One region of the Exiguobacterium sp. s141 genome, then DNA from elsewhere that is predicted to be linked to it. Evidence: riboswitches for the same ligand, from Rfam matches in the RefSeq annotation. Region 1 holds a riboswitch; the other holds the start of a gene.
The links. A riboswitch is a leader RNA that binds a small molecule or an ion and turns the genes downstream of it on or off. The one in region 1 is predicted to bind thiamine pyrophosphate.
Positions count from the first base shown of each region.

Region 1 (7,745 bases):
CCTGAAGCGGGACATGAAACATCGTCCCATCCTCATTGAATCGATTTATGAACAATTCGATTTTGCAGTCTTCTTTTAACAGTCGTGACGTGACGAAGGCGGTTTGGCTGATGAGCGATTCGAAGTCGTGATGGAGCGTATACCCAGACGGACCATTCAAATCCAAGGCGAACGTGAACGTATCGAGCGTCGTCTGTTGAAATACTTTTGACTGCAGGCGTCCGAGTTTCGCCGTCGCATACCAATCGATCTCCTTCACCGGTTCCCCTTCATACGGTTTCGACCCGATTAGTTGCAACGGATTTCGAAGCGGTGACGCCAAGAGCGGCCGGTCCCCGAGCGCTAACCGTTTCGTCCCGACCGGTGGATGCAACAGGAGCGATGGAAGGACGGTCCACTCTATATCGACCGGTCGTTCATATAAATACGTCCCGAGTCGGAACGGGAGCGTGACGGCGATGACGCATTCTTCGAACGTGGCAGGTCCGCGATACTCAGCGCGCACGACCAATTCGTGGCGGGCGCGACTGACATCGACCTTATAGTCGAGCACGTTCGGAAGGCGCTCATGCGCCGGAAAGCTGATTCCCGAGCTCGACTTCAAACGAATGCGAAGTGGCAGGCCGAGCCGATCCAACTCGTCCACCCCATCGACAACCAATACGAGCCGACTCTCGTCCCCGACAAACAGCAATTCTTCGTATTGCGTGAACCGGAGATCGATGTGCCGCTCGAGTTGTTGCCGCGTCCGCTCGAGCATCCAAATCGCACTCGCGACAATGAAGCATATGTAACCCAATCCGTAGACGTATGGGAAGAACACGAGCATGGCTCCGCTCACGATATATATAGGGAGGAGCCTTCGCTGCAACCAAGCGTGCGTGGACAGGATCATGCGTCAGCCCTCGACCGGCACGGGCACGGTGTCTAAAATGTGTGCAATGACGTTCGCTTTGGTCGACTTAATTCCGCCTTCAAGCGTCAAGCTGATCCGATGGGCGAGCACGTACGGCGCCACGGCTTTGACGTCTTCTGGGATGACGTACAGTCGGCCGGCCAAATAGGCATAACTTTGACACGCGCGGAGCAATGCGATCGCGCCGCGCGGGCTGACCCCGACCTCGACAGACGAATGCGCCCGGGTCGCATGGACGAGACCGAGCATATAGTCGAGGACATCGTCTTGAATCGCGACTTGTCTCGTCTCGGCCTGCGCTTCTTGCAGCGAGGCGAGTGACGTCACGGCCTCGATTTGTTTGCGGGTCTCGGTCAACACTTGCAACAACAGTTCTCGCTCTTCGGCGGCTTCCGGATAGCCGACCGGAATCGAGATGAGGAACCGGTCGAGTTGCGCGTCTGGGAGCGGGAACGTCCCAGCCGATTCAATCGGGTTTTGCGTCGCGATGACGAAAAACGGCTTCGGCATCGGATACGTCTTCCCGCCGATTGACACTTGTCGTTCCTCCATCGCTTCGAGCAGCGCCGACTGGGTGCGCGGGACGGCTCGATTGATTTCATCAATCAGGACGATGTTTGCGAAAATCGGACCTTGGCGATGGTCAAATCCTTGCGTCTGCATATTGAAGTAGTCGGTCCCGATGACGTCGGACGGGAGCAAATCGGCCGTAAATTGGATGCGCGAGAATGACCCGTCCAAACTGCCGGCGATCGCTTTGGCGAGCAATGTCTTCCCAGTTCCAGGTACGTCCTCGAGCAAGATGTGCCCTTCGGCGAGAAGCGCCGTGCAGCAGAGCCGGACGACTTCACCTTTCCCCAAATACACTTCATTCAACTGTTTGATGACCGCTTCGATTCCCATTTCGTTCCCCTCCGTTGGTAGATGTCTTATTCGAAGTTTACCTGTTTATGGTAATATAGACAATAAATAGTCTGAACATTCCGATAAGGAGGGAAAGGATGAAGTGGTCATCTCGATTTATAGGATTCCTTGTTGTGACAGCTTGTCTCGTAGTGATGTTCGTCTTTATCAGCAAGGAGACGTTCAGTTGGCTTCAAACGATCAATACACCTGCTCCAATCAGTGTGATCGAAATGGGCAAGCCAGAAGAGGCACCACCGCCAAAAGGTGGTATTGATTTGGGTTCTACCGATGAGAAGGGAAACGGTGGAGAACGGCAAGTGAAGGAAGACATGCTCAAATTCAAATTTGGTAGCGGGGATGGTGATGCCCCAGGCGGACTCGGCACATTGTTCGCCTTCCTTGCTGCCATCGGGTTGACCGTCTATGGCGTGCGTAGATGGCTGCGTCGTCGACGGGGGAAAGGATTCACGTTTTCTAGTAGACAGAATGCCTTTGCGCCACTGTCTCTCAACGCGGACACATCGATTGAGGCACGGACGTTCCCGATGCTCACGAATATCGAACTGAGGGATTGGCTGATCACGTTCAACGCGTCGCTCGCCCCTGAGTTAAAACTTCGGACGAATGAGACGGTCGTCGACTGGTTCGAGCGCATCGAGCTGACAGATATCGATGCCTCGCTCTATCATCTGATTCGCTATGGTCCCGCATCCGATCATGACATCCCGTTCGAGCAGCAACAACGCTTTCACGAGGCACTCGACCGCTACTTGAAGCGGCAACCCTGAGCGAGAAAGTACCCGGGTTCTCAATGACTGGCAAACATGCTACGCTCATTGATAATAGGAAAAAAATGTAACTTTCTTAGGAGGTTTGATTGATGAAACGCCTAGGCCTACTCGGATTCAGTGTGTTTTTGCTGACCGGGTGCACCGATTCCGTTGAGCAACCCATCGTCCCGGCCGATACAAATGAACCGTCGTCCGAAGACATCACCGCTTGGACGCGAGAAGATTTTAAAGACGTCTTCGACCAATATGAAAAAGTCCCGCCGCTCTTGAAGGCACTCGAGAACGATGGACTCACCCCGTTCCGCGAGACGTTCGAGCACGTCGTCATCGCCGGCGACGGCATCCAGCATACATACGCCGACATTCATCCGTTCAAACTTGACGACGGCACGTACGCCACCGTCTATGAGAGCGCGAACGGAGACATCGCCAACGGTCCCGAGTCGGTCGCGCCGCTGTTTTGGCAAGAAGCATCGTTCCTTCAATTCGTCGAAGAAATCGAGAAACGAAAATATGGGACGAGTGCCCCACCGACGGACGTCGTTTTGACCGAAGACGAGTTTCAGGCGCTCTATAATCGCCACGCCTACACATCCGCGCTCATCGTCGAGCTCGACGAATGGGGCGTACAACTGGCGCGCGATCCGCTCGAGAACGTCATCATCGCGGGAAACGGGGTCAAGGAAGTGAAGGCCGACTTGATCGTCTTTGAAGTCGAAGGCGGCTACGCCATCGTCTACGACCGAGACGGTGAGATCTTCAAAGGGCCGGAGTCGATTGCTCCGCTGTTTTGGAGCGAGACGGATTATGAAAACCTACTCGAGAAACATGAATGACTTATGGGAAGCGTCGCTTCAAGTCCCGGTACTCGAGTAGCAAATTGAGCCATTGCGCCGGCTTATCGCTCGACTCAGCTACATCGTACCGGTACCTCGTCACATATACATGCCACGACAAGGCACGATAGACGCAACCGAGCTCTTCGGCGATCAATAGATGACGCCAAAGTACGTCCTTGGGTGCGACGCCGCTCCACGCTTCCAAGTAAACCGTACGCATCGTTTGAATCTGTTCATACCAGGCGACCTCGTCTTCTTCCGGCAATAAGTCGTACAGCGCGTTCCAAAACACGCGCACGCTGATGACGGTCGCGTCGCCCCAGTCGAGGATACACAAATCATTCGTCCGTTCCCGCCAGAAGATGTTGCCGCCGTGCAAATCACCGTGCTCGAGACTCATCGGCATCCCAATCGCCAGCTCATCGCACATCGCGATCAATTCATCTTGAAGCGCGAGCATGGCCTCGGCTTTGTATTGCTCGAGCCCGGCGCAGAGCTCAGGTAAATACGTACGGATTTCGTCCTTCAACTTGTCCGGTCGGCGGTCCGGGATGCCGTAAGACAAGCAGGTCTCGATCTGGTCGATCTCCTGTCGCTGCAGCTGTGCGTATTGACGCAACGCCGCTTCGTATCGACTCACGTCCGGTCGTTCATGTAACGCCTCTCCGCCGATGTCTCGCATGAGCAACCAGTTCCGGGCTGAATCGATGGCGATGACGTCAGGGACGAAATCAGGATGCCGCTCGGCCAGAAACGCCGACAGATTGGCTTCGCCGCGGCTGATATCGGTCACCGCTTTGGCGTAGTAACGTTCCTCATTGAGCGCGCCAACAAGCAAGTACGTCAAATCGGTATCTTTGATCACGTGCCACCTCGCATTCGGCACGTTTGCCTCAATCCATCGTTCGAACCGTTCACGAAACGATCGTTCACGCCATGGGATTGCCTGTCTCATCCTTTTCACCCTTTCTTTCATCATCTCCTAGGAGGAAACGATATGGACGTTGTATATTACTCATACCCGGTCGATGCCATCTTGTATATGTACTTAGGGGCGACGGCCGTCGTCAGTCTCATCATCGGGCTGCTCGTTTGGCGTCTGTTCAAGCGCCGAGCTGTCGGCTTTTGGACAACGCTCGTTCTCAGCTTTGTCGGGCTGTCGCTCTCGCTCGTCTGGTTTCAAAACGCGTCCGTCGCCGTGTTCATAGGGACACTCCCGTGGCTGATCAATCTCGTCTTCTCCCTTTTGTTGTACGGCCTGTTCGTCGGCATCATCTATGTCGCGTTCCGACCACGAAAGCTCGACCGCGTCAAGTGACGGTATGCTATACTCATGTTAATAAACGACCACTAGGGGAGCCTTCGGGCTGAGACGGCATGCGCCGGACCCTTCGAACCTGATCTGGCTCATACCAGCGTAGGGAAGTGGTGTGGGATTCGTCTGTCTTTCCACGCCACTTTTCCACTTGGAGAAGTGGCGTTTTCATTTTGAAAGGAGACTATCTATGCGTATTCAACAACTCACTTGGATGGCGATGCTCATCGCCATCGCCGTCATCGGCTCCCTGTTCATCTCGATTCCGACCGGTGTCGCCCGTGCCTATCCGATTCAACATATGGTGAACGTCATCGCCGCCGTCACCGTCGGGCCGATCGGGGCCGTTCTCGTTGCGTTCGTGACCGGAATCGTCCGTGTCATGACCGGTACCGGGTCGCTCTTGGCCTTTCCCGGAGGTATGATTGGGGCGCTTTTGGCCGGGGTCTTCTATATGAAGACGAACCGCGTCGCCTTCGCCGCATTCGGTGAAGTCATCGGGACAGGGCTCATCGCCTCGCTCGTCGCCGTCCCGTACGCCAAGGTGTTGATGGGGAGCGAGTTCGGGGCACTGTTCTTCTTCCCGGCCTTCCTTGCGTCGAGTGTGACTGGCGCCGTGCTCGGCTGGATCGTCTTGGCTCGGGTCAAGCAATTACGACCGCTCGAGGTGAAACGATAAATAGGAGTTTCCCCCGCTGAAAAAAATGGTAAAATCAGGATAACACATACTGGGAGGTCATTTCTTGAATCGATTGACGCTATTATTGGCGGCCACCGCTTGCCTGTTCATGTCCGGTCTCTTGTACACGCTCGAACGCATCGCCACGTTCACCCGCTGGAATGCTCAGATTGCGACAGGCACGTTTTCCAGCGAGCCGATGTTCGTCGATGTGTTGCTTCAAAACGTGTTCATCTCGATTTTCGGAGTGGCTGCCATCTTCCTCTTTTTCAAAGCGGGCAACGCTGTTCAAGGCTCAACGACGACGAAAACAGGGACGGCCGACTTATGACGGCTGTCCCTGTTTGACGTGATACACCCAAATCTCTTCCCCGTTTGCCTCATCAATCAAGCCGCTGTCGACAAATCCACCCTTCGCATAAAATCGTTTCGCCGGTTCGTTCGTCGGATGGAGACTGAGGATGAGGTCATCCACATCGAATCGCTCTTGAATCCACACGAGTGCCAACTGTAAAAAGCGTGACCCGATTCCTTTCCCTTGCTCTGTCACATCGATCATAAATCGATCGAGCCAGATGTAACGCTCCACCTTGTTCTCGGCCCCAATCATCATGAAGCCGACGGGATGATCATCGCGACAAAGTGCATAGCACTGCCACGCATATTTGACATCGGTTTCCATCTCGCGGAGCGATTCGGCGTTCGTTTCGATAAAGCGAGCTTGGTCAGAAGCGACGGCCAAGGCGACAACAGCCTCCCGATTCGTGTCATCGACAAGTTGAATCGTCAGCGTATCGGCAGCCATCGGCGCACCTCTTCCATGTCCAGTCCGCGCTTCGGCAAGATAAAGGCGCTGACCGAGGAGTTGTATAGATACACATAATCGTCCTCCTCGACGACTTCCTTGATTCCTGCCCATGACACACGCGTCTCGCCGAACTCATTTAAATCGCGCAGACCAGTCTCCTCCAAATCCATCGTGTGGGGACCAATCATGCCTTCGTTGCTGCGTTCGTCGATGAGACGCCGCGTCTGCTTCCGGACATGCCGTTCAAAGTATTTCGGATAATACAGGAACCAAAGAATACTCGCGACCCCGTATATGCCATATAGCCACCAGTCCGTCTCTTGGAGCCACGTCGCCAGCACGAAAGCAGCGCCTAAAAAGATAAGTGGTCCGATGATTCGCTGCAGGAGAATCATCCGCTTTCCTGTCTTCGAACGTTTAATATGGCTCAAGTTGAACCGGATATAGTCGTCTTCTGTCAATTCGTATTGGATTTTCATCATCATTCCCTCCTCGGTGTCCTATACGTCTCACGTGAAGAAAAGTTCCGTTCAGAACGTTGATTGGATAAACTAAAAGAAAGGAGTGACATCATGAAACAAATCCACCATCTCTGCATCCAAACGCCCGATTACGAGGCGTCCAAACGATTCTATGAGGCGCTCGGCTTCGAGCTCGTCCAAGAGTCACCCGACTTCCACACCCGAGCGTTCAACAGCTGGCTCAAACTCGGTGACTTTTATATCGAGCTTCAAACGGCAAAAGTCGACGAGACGTTGTCGCCTTATTCGAAGCACGTGGCCGGCCCGGTCCACTTCGCGCTTTATGTCGATGACCTCGAAGCGGAAGTAAGACGGCTAGAATCACTTGGCGTGACGTTCCTACCAAAGCACGGCGGGAACATCTACTTCGTCGTTGACGGTCATTTGAGTAAATTAAAAGCTCCAGAAGGCACGATTATCGAGCTCCGGGACACGTTTGTCATCAAGTGAGGCGCTGCCTCGCTTTTTTTATTGCCAAAATCGCACACCCTCATGTTTTTCGCCGTCTTCGAACAGGTACATGACAGAGAACACACTTTGTCCGTACCGTTTGGAGGCCTTTCATGAAATATCTCGATTATTGGAGTTACTTATCGCTCTCCCTCGCCAAGCTGTTCCTCTTCAGCCTGTTGACCGCGAGCGCGTTCGACCTACCTTTTCTATTCATCAACCTCGCGACCATCTTGATGATGACGAGTTGGGCGCTACTCGTAAAACCACAGACACGTCGCTGGATTTTGTTCGCGTCGCTGTTTCTGCACAGCACGCTACTCATCTCGGACGTCTGGTATTACCGCTATTTCGGCAACTTGCTGTCGGTCGCCCTACTGTCTGATATCGGCCAGATGGGAGACGTCGGGGGCGGATTTTTGACATTGATTCAAGCACCCGACTTCATCTTGTTCACGGATTTGCTCGTCTACGCGGCTATCCTCGTCTATATGAAGCGACACCCCATCACGGAATCGAA
Region 1 is NZ_JACSLJ010000006.1:144,483-152,227, forward strand. Features, by position in the region: gene KNP74_RS12830 (DUF58 domain-containing protein) at 1-841, opposite strand, end outside; gene KNP74_RS12835 (AAA family ATPase) at 899-1,819, opposite strand; gene KNP74_RS12840 (hypothetical protein) at 1,918-2,610, shown strand; gene KNP74_RS12845 (hypothetical protein) at 2,703-3,449, shown strand; gene KNP74_RS12850 (aminoglycoside phosphotransferase family protein) at 3,451-4,407, opposite strand; gene KNP74_RS12855 (hypothetical protein) at 4,450-4,770, shown strand; TPP riboswitch at 4,795-4,893, shown strand; gene thiW (energy coupling factor transporter S component ThiW) at 4,958-5,446, shown strand; gene KNP74_RS12865 (hypothetical protein) at 5,511-5,777, shown strand; gene KNP74_RS12870 (GNAT family N-acetyltransferase) at 5,772-6,251, opposite strand; gene KNP74_RS12875 (YcxB family protein) at 6,233-6,733, opposite strand; gene KNP74_RS12880 (VOC family protein) at 6,827-7,225, shown strand; gene KNP74_RS12885 (LTA synthase family protein) at 7,339-7,745, shown strand, end outside.

Region 2 (7,745 bases), on a different contig from region 1:
TAAAAAGTAATCATTACGATTTAGGAGTGGGTAGAATGAGACGAATCCCGATCACCGTGCTGTCCGGTTATTTAGGAAGCGGTAAGACGACACTATTGAACCACATATTGAACAATCGGACGGGCAAGAAATACGCCGTCATCGTCAACGACATGAGCGAGTTGAATATCGATGAGCGATTGATTGAACAGGGCGGTTTTTCAAGGACGGACGAAAAGTTGGTCGAACTATCGAACGGCTGCATCTGTTGCACGCTCCGTGAGGACCTGCTCGAGGCGGTAGCAGAGCTTGCGAACGACCGGGACCTCGACGGAATCATCATCGAGTCGTCCGATATCTCAGAGCCGATCCCGGTCGCCCAAACGTTTACATATGCCGATGACGCCCTCGGCATCGATTTGACGAGCCGAGTCTATATCGATGCGATGGTGAGCGTCGTCGATGCGTTTCGGTTCTTAAAAGATTTCAACTCAGGCGAGTCGCTCCATGAACGCAAGCAGGCGATTGAGGCGACAGACGTCCGCGAAGTCGTCGACCTGCTCGTCGACCAAGTCGAATTCGCCGATATCATCGTCTTGAACAAGGCGGATCGCGTGAACGAGACCGAACTCGGCGAGATGACCGGACTGTTGAAGGCGCTCAACCCGACCGCGAAGCTGTTGACGTCTGTCCATGCGAACGTGGAATTGACCGAGCTGTTGGATGTCAATTTGTTCGATTTCGAACAGGCGATGCATGCGGCCGGGTGGATTCAAGAACTTGAGACAGATGTGCACACGCCGGAGACGGAAGAATACGGCATCAGTTCATTCGTCTATCGTCGGCGTCGGCCGTTCCACCCGGAGCGTCTCCATGCCTGGATCGAGGCGTTTCCGGAAGAAATCGTCCGCGCGAAAGGGTTCTTATGGATTGCTTCCCGGAACGACCTCGCCTGTCTGTTTTCACAAGCGGGCTAGGCCTCGACGCTCGAACATGCCGGGCGCTGGCTCGCGACGCTTCCGGAAGATGAGCGTCGTCACATGTTCGCGGCCGAACCGGAACTCGCCGCCGACTATGTCGAACCGTACGGGGACCGACAGACGGAGCTCGTCTTGATCGGGCAGCGGATGGATCGAGCCATCATCGAACAAGAGCTCGATCACTGTCTGCTGACAGATGAGGAGATGACGCTGGATTGGTCGACGCTCCGGGACACACTTCCGGGGAACGAGGTCGTCACGTTCTCATAAGACCGTTTACAAAATGAAAGCGGTCGTCTATACTGATTCTTGCATGAACAACCGCATACATTGGACTACACTAGGGGTGCTTCGGCTGAGATGTGAGCATGGCTCCAATCCCTTATGACTCGATCCGGGTAATACCGGCGTGAGGAAGTGTGGCACTTTTTCTAATGGATTAAAATTGGACGAGTGGCCGCATTCTCATGGATGCGGCTTTTTTGTGTACACATAATAAGGGGGAATAGAACATGAACAAACAATGTGGAACGAGCCCGATCGTCGGGTTCCGCTTTACACTGAGCCCGATGACGACTGATTTCGTGAGCATCATCAAAGGGGCGTTGAAGGAGACGGATTTGCAAAACGTCTGGCGACATACCGATGACGTGTCGACGGTCATCCGTGGACGAAGTGAGCATGTATTCGATGTGGCTAAGGCCGTGCTGTCACACGCGACAAAGACAGGGGAACATGTGTCGATGAGCGGGACGTTCTCGGTCGGGTGTCCAGGGGATACAGCCGGAGATGAAGTGCTCGTTGTGTCGAGCGAACCGCTTAATGGTCCCGTCGGTCCGCAATATGTCTCCTCACAGTTCGCGCTCTATCCGCTCGGTGATGACGACTATATGGACATCATCTACGAAGAAATCGCTTTTGCGAAAGAGCGAGGTGTCTTCAATGACTCGATGCATTACGCCTCAGGTATACATGGGGACATCGAGCCGGTGTTCGCTTTCTATGAGGCGACGTTTGATCGCGTCCGACAGAAGACAAGCCACGTCGTCATGACGGTGACGTTCAGCGTGAACAGTCCGTCACACGAGGGACGTATGGATGCTTAAATCGTGGAAGTTAAAAGAGATCGTCTTGTTGTCGATTTTATCGGTCGTGTTCGCGGTGGTCTATTTGGCGTTCGTCCATGCTGGGAACTTGTGGGCAGGCTTGATTGGACCAATCGCATACGAATGGATTTTTGGGATTTGGTTCATCGTTTCGATAATTGCGGCTTATATCATCCGCAGACCTGGCGCAGCATTCTTGTCCGAAGTGCTCGCGGCGACGATTGAAATGATGATTGGTAACGCGATTGGACCTCGTATTATTTTAGTCGGAATCATTCAAGGACTTGGTGCTGAATCGGCATTCGCGGTCACGGGCTACAAACGATATGACCTTTGGGTGCTCATGCTGGCTGGATTCGGTGCAGCTGTGACGAGTTTCGCATATACGTACGTCATGGGAGGGCTCAATGCCCTCAGTCCGACATATGTGGCTACGATGTTCGCACTACGCGCAACGAGCGGGATGTTGATTGCTGGTCTGGGCGGTAAGATTTTGAGCGACTTGTTGCTTCGGACGGGCGCGCTTGATGGGTATGCTCTCGCGCGACAGGACCGTATGCATGGTTGAGGCAGAACATCTGACATTTCGTTATCCGAACAAGAAATGCGATGTCTTGACGGATATCACACTACGTCTAACAAAAGGGAGAACGGTCATTACAGGGGCAAGTGGGTCGGGAAAATCAACATTGCTCGCTTTGATGAATCGTCTCTATCCGGACAATTGTGATGGCATCGTGACGGGCAGATTGCACTTGTTCGATCGCTCTTATGATACGTATGAAGCTGGCGAAGTGAACCGGCGCGTCGGAACGGTCTTTCAGGACCCGGACAGTCAGTTCGTCATGCAGACGGTCGAAGAAGAATTGATTTTCACGCTCGAAAACTTTGCCGTCGCGAGAGACGAGATGATGGCCCGTGTCACCACAATGTTAGAGGCGTTGCATTTGACCGATTATCGTCACCGTACCATTCATGACCTATCGGGGGGTGAGAAGCAGCAAATTGCCGTCGCTTGTGCCTTGATTGGCCGTCCCGAGTGGCTCCTCCTCGATGAGCCGCTCGCTCACCTCGATCCTGAGACCGCCCATCATTTCGTTCGTTGGCTCGACGGCGTCGCACAGACCGTAAACGTTGTCGTCATCGAGCATCGGCCATACATATGGGGTGATTTTTTTAACCGACAAATAAAGCTCGTGAGTGGGCGCATCGACTATGATGGACCGTTCATCGTCCGACCAGATTATGCGTTCTCTCCAATTAAAGTTGAACGAGGAAAGGAAATGTTATTTCACATACCGGAATTAAAACGAAAAACATTTCAATTAGCAGCGAGCGAGTTAAAGGTCGCTGAGGGTGATCTCATTGCGGTGCTCGGTCGAAATGGTAGCGGAAAGTCGACATGGCTGCGAAGCCTAGCCCGGAAACATCGTGAAGTCGGCCTCGTCCCGCAATCACCGGCGCATCTATTCGTTACGAATGATGTGACCCGAGAACTCGCATATGGCCATAATCGCCCGATTGAGGACGTCTTAACGCGGCTCGGGCTCGAATCAGTGCGTGACCACCATCCACTCTCCCTTAGTCACGGTCAAAAACGAAGGCTCGCCATCGGAGTGATGATGCTGTCTAATAAACAACTGATTGCGTTTGATGAACCGACTGCCGGACAAGACGAGGTATCGCTTCGTGCGCTATATGACTTAATGGTCGAACGAACACGATCCGGCCAGACGATTTTGTTTGTGACGCACGACCTCAGCTTCGCGCGGATTGCGAACACATATTATTTGATGTGTGACGGCGACTTGAGTGGGCCATATGACGCTTCACTCTGGGATGAAAAAGAATTACTACGCACCCACGGCTTATTGATGGAGGAATCGCGATGACATTTCATGAGATGAACCCGACGATTAAATTTCTGACCGTGGCATGTCTCATGTTCGGTCTCGCCTTCATGTATAACCCTTGGACTCCGCTTGCTGTTTTTCTCGGTACAGTTACACTTCAAACGCTATTCTCTGCTGTGAGCTGGAGAAGATGGGGGTTGTACATGATCCCATTTTTATTGACCGCGCTCGGGACATTGTGGACGACGCTCGTCTTTGGAAAGCAATCAAGCGGAGATGTCGTGTTCAAGCTGTTTGGCAATGATGTGACCGACGAGAATGTGATGCTAGCAGCGACGCTCTCCTTGCGTGTGTTGGCATTCACAGCCTTGTCGCTTCTGTTCACGCTGACGACGGACCCGAAACGGTTCGTCTACAGTTTGATGCAACAAGGAAAGCTGTCACCAAAAATCGCATATAGTGTCTTCGTCGGTTTTCGTTTCTTTCCGATTCTAAAAAAAGAACTGATGCAACTATATGAAACGCATGCGCTACGAGGCGTACGTTTGGAGACGAGACTCGATCACATCCGCCACGTCCCCAAATTAATCGTTCCGCTTCTTGCTGGATCGATCCGCCAAGCGGAACGAATCGCGTTCTCGATGGAAGCACGTGGGTTTACGGGGGAACCTCGAGCGACGTACGAGGTTGTGCCCGTCACCAGGAACGACTTTCTGTTGGCGTCGCTTTTGCTCCTATTGTTTGGAGTGAGCGTATGGATTGGCATATAAACGAAACAAGACGACTCACTCGGAGTCGTCTTGTTTCGTCTCTTTTACGATTCTAAATTTCGGTTTGATCGATTCGTTATTGAACGCCTCGAGCACGGTGTTCTCGTTGGCCATACGAATCTGTTGCGGCTCGCCTTTGGAAGTCGTGCCGATACAGAACATATGCGCCTCATGATCGGCAAAGAGCGCCTTATACGGGGTGGCATGATGCATCAAGCGTCCCGGAGAGCCCCAGCCGACGATAATCATACCTCCGCTCGCCTCGACCTCGTCGAGCGTTTCCTCAACGTAATGAAAGTTGACTTCGTCGAGTTGCGATTCGACGTACGGCAGATTGTCATTGATGGCGAGTGTTGGGACGAGGCTGATGACGCGCATCTCACGGATCGGTTGATCGAGATGGTTCCGCATGAGCATATACGCCCGCTGCGTTGTCGTACCGGACAAGAAAGCATCGCTCATCCGGGGCGAGTAGATGATGACGGCACAGATGACGCCGTCGACGACATCTGTGAATTCGTACGAACGCAAGTAGCGCTTCGTCTTGTCCTCATTGAAGACCGACTTGACACGAATCGTCACTTCCTCGATATGGGTGTTCATAAGGTTTCCTCACTTTTAATCAAATAGTGCCGGGTCAGACCCAGCCTGCGAACCATTCCAAGTAGCGGATTGTGTAGCGCGCGACACTTTGGGTTGCCGACGCCTTGTCATCCGGTAAATAAGACACATCGGTTTGATATGACTCATAAAACGACATCACATCATTGACATACTGTTCACTGCGGTTGTACTCGAAGATGGCGTTTCGAATCGAGTCCGTCGTGTCTGTCTTCGTCCCGCCGTGCTCGCTCAAATAGTAAGCGGCCGTATGGGCCGAGTCGACGAGACTGTGCGGGTCGGCTTTGCCATCATTGTTGCCATCGCGTCCGAGACCGCCGTACTGTTCGATGAGCGCGAGATCCGTCAAATCGACTTCGTCCTCAGGGACATCGCCTTTTTGATCATCCGTGTCATATTGCCAACCGAGCCACGTCCGCGGCATGAATTGGAACGGTCCGATCGCCCCGACCGATGAACGCATCGATGAACTATGGGAGAAAATCGTCTCGACGCGATGGACGGCGGCAAGTAAGCGCCAATCGACGTCATACGTGGCCGCGGCATCCTCATACACATCGCGATGGACGGACGGGACGCCATGGTCCCCGTAATAGGCCCGGTACAGGGCGTTGTTCACTTTATCATGTTGACCAAACCAGCCGATTGCGCCGAGGCACAGCACGATCACAAGCATGAGACCGGTCAGTCGCAAAATCAATCGTTTCAAGATTCCGCCTCCTAGCTTTCTAGACAATACCCGAATAGTGTAGCATATAGCTAACAGGAAGGACAGGAGTGGATATAGATGCTCGAACAGGCCGTCTTTACCATCATTCTCATGTATTTGTTGATCGTTCAATTGTTCAACGCCCGGTTGATGAAGCCGATGATCGAAACGCTCGGTCGTGGACGTGTCTATGAACAGACAGTCAAGTCGTCGTGGGGGCTCAGTCTGCTTTTGCTCGCCCTCGTCTTCTTGTTCGGCGTCCCGCCAGACATGGTCGGTCTCGGATTCGCCCCGGTCGAAGGGGACATGTCCGCTTGGAAGTTTTTCTTTTTCACGACCATCCTCATCTCCGTGCTGCTGGCGTTTTACTTGCTCGTCAAAACCTCGTCTCGGTTACGGCGGCGGTTACGACCGTACTATGAGCTCGAAATCGAGCGGTTGCTCTTGCCGCGGACGGATATTGAGGCGAAGGCGTGGAGCGCTGTCTCGTGGACGGCAGGTGTGACCGAGGAATTCATCTTCCGTGGTGTGCTCCTCTACACCGTCAGTCTCTATCTTGACGTCTCATCCTTGACACTCGCCTTCATCGGCGGCGCCTTGTTCGGGTTGGCCCATGCTTATCAAGGCGTCAGGGGCGTTCTGGTCACCGGGATCGTCGGCTGGGGACTCGGCTATTTGTACTTGGCGATGGGGGTATTATGGCCAGTGATGGTCGTCCATGCCTTGCTCGACCTTATCGCTGGACCGATTCACGTCGTCGATTCAGAAACTGACTGACGGCCGCCTCATAGGCGGGTTGATCTTTCAAGATACAGTTTGTGTGCTCGGCCCCATGGATGAGGGCTAACTCGTTTTGCCGGTTGAGCGCGTTCATCTCGACCGACATCCACGTCGGCACGAAATCATCTTTCGTCCCGTGGATGAACAAGACGGGCGCGTCAATCGCGGCGAGGTCGTATTTGGGCCGGACTTGATGCATCCGGAAACCGGCCCGCGTCCACAAGAAATAGTTGATCCCTGGCAAGAGCAGGTCCCCGGGCAACCGGTGTAACACGTTCAACTGATGGCGCATGAGCTGTCTCATGTCGTCAAACGGACATTCGGCGATCAAGAAGTCGACGTCGGTTAACGGTCCGGCCTGTAAGATCGAGGCAGCTCCCATCGAGACACCGTGCAATCCGACTTCCGTGACCACTTCATTGGCCCGCACCCAGTCGACCCAATCGGTGATGTCATGCTTTTCGTGGTAACCATAAGAGGCGTATACGCCCTCGGACTCACCGTGCGATCTCAAGTCGACAGCGAGGAGGTTGTACCCGAGGCGATGGAACATCGCCAAATGTGGGGCCATGAAACTGTGAGAGGCGGTATAGCCGTGAACGAACACGATCCATTTCGTCGACCCTTCATTGCGGTAGACGCGTCCATACAGCCGATAGCCATCCTGAGAACGGAGCGAGACGTGCTCGAACGGCACGTCATGATAAAACGATTGATCTTCTTTCGTATACGGGGCCAAGAGCATCTCTGGTGTCTTGCGTTTGCCTCGCGTCATGCGCTTGAACGCATAATAACTGATGGCATAGTAGCCGGTGAATAGTGTTGCAAGTCCAACTTTCCATCTCTTCTGCATCTGAACCGCTCCTTTCTCCATTATTGTACCCGAAAACGTGACGATAGTTCACGCGCAGTGTCAGTTTGACGGCGGGTTCATGCCGTTAAGCAAG
Region 2 is NZ_JACSLJ010000001.1:143,380-151,124, reverse strand. Features, by position in the region: partial or broken gene KNP74_RS00790 (GTP-binding protein) at 36-1,229, shown strand; TPP riboswitch at 1,292-1,392, shown strand; gene KNP74_RS00785 (Ykof family thiamine-binding protein) at 1,472-2,065, shown strand; gene KNP74_RS00780 (ECF transporter S component) at 2,058-2,633, shown strand; gene KNP74_RS00775 (ABC transporter ATP-binding protein) at 2,626-3,957, shown strand; gene KNP74_RS00770 (energy-coupling factor transporter transmembrane component T family protein) at 3,954-4,688, shown strand; gene KNP74_RS00765 (DUF1643 domain-containing protein) at 4,704-5,291, opposite strand; gene KNP74_RS00760 (lytic transglycosylase domain-containing protein) at 5,326-6,018, opposite strand; gene KNP74_RS00755 (CPBP family intramembrane glutamic endopeptidase) at 6,097-6,795, shown strand; gene KNP74_RS00750 (alpha/beta hydrolase) at 6,752-7,651, opposite strand.
Region 2: linked by a shared signal. The riboswitch ahead of KNP74_RS00785 (Ykof family thiamine-binding protein) and the one ahead of thiW (energy coupling factor transporter S component ThiW) in region 1 are both predicted to bind thiamine pyrophosphate.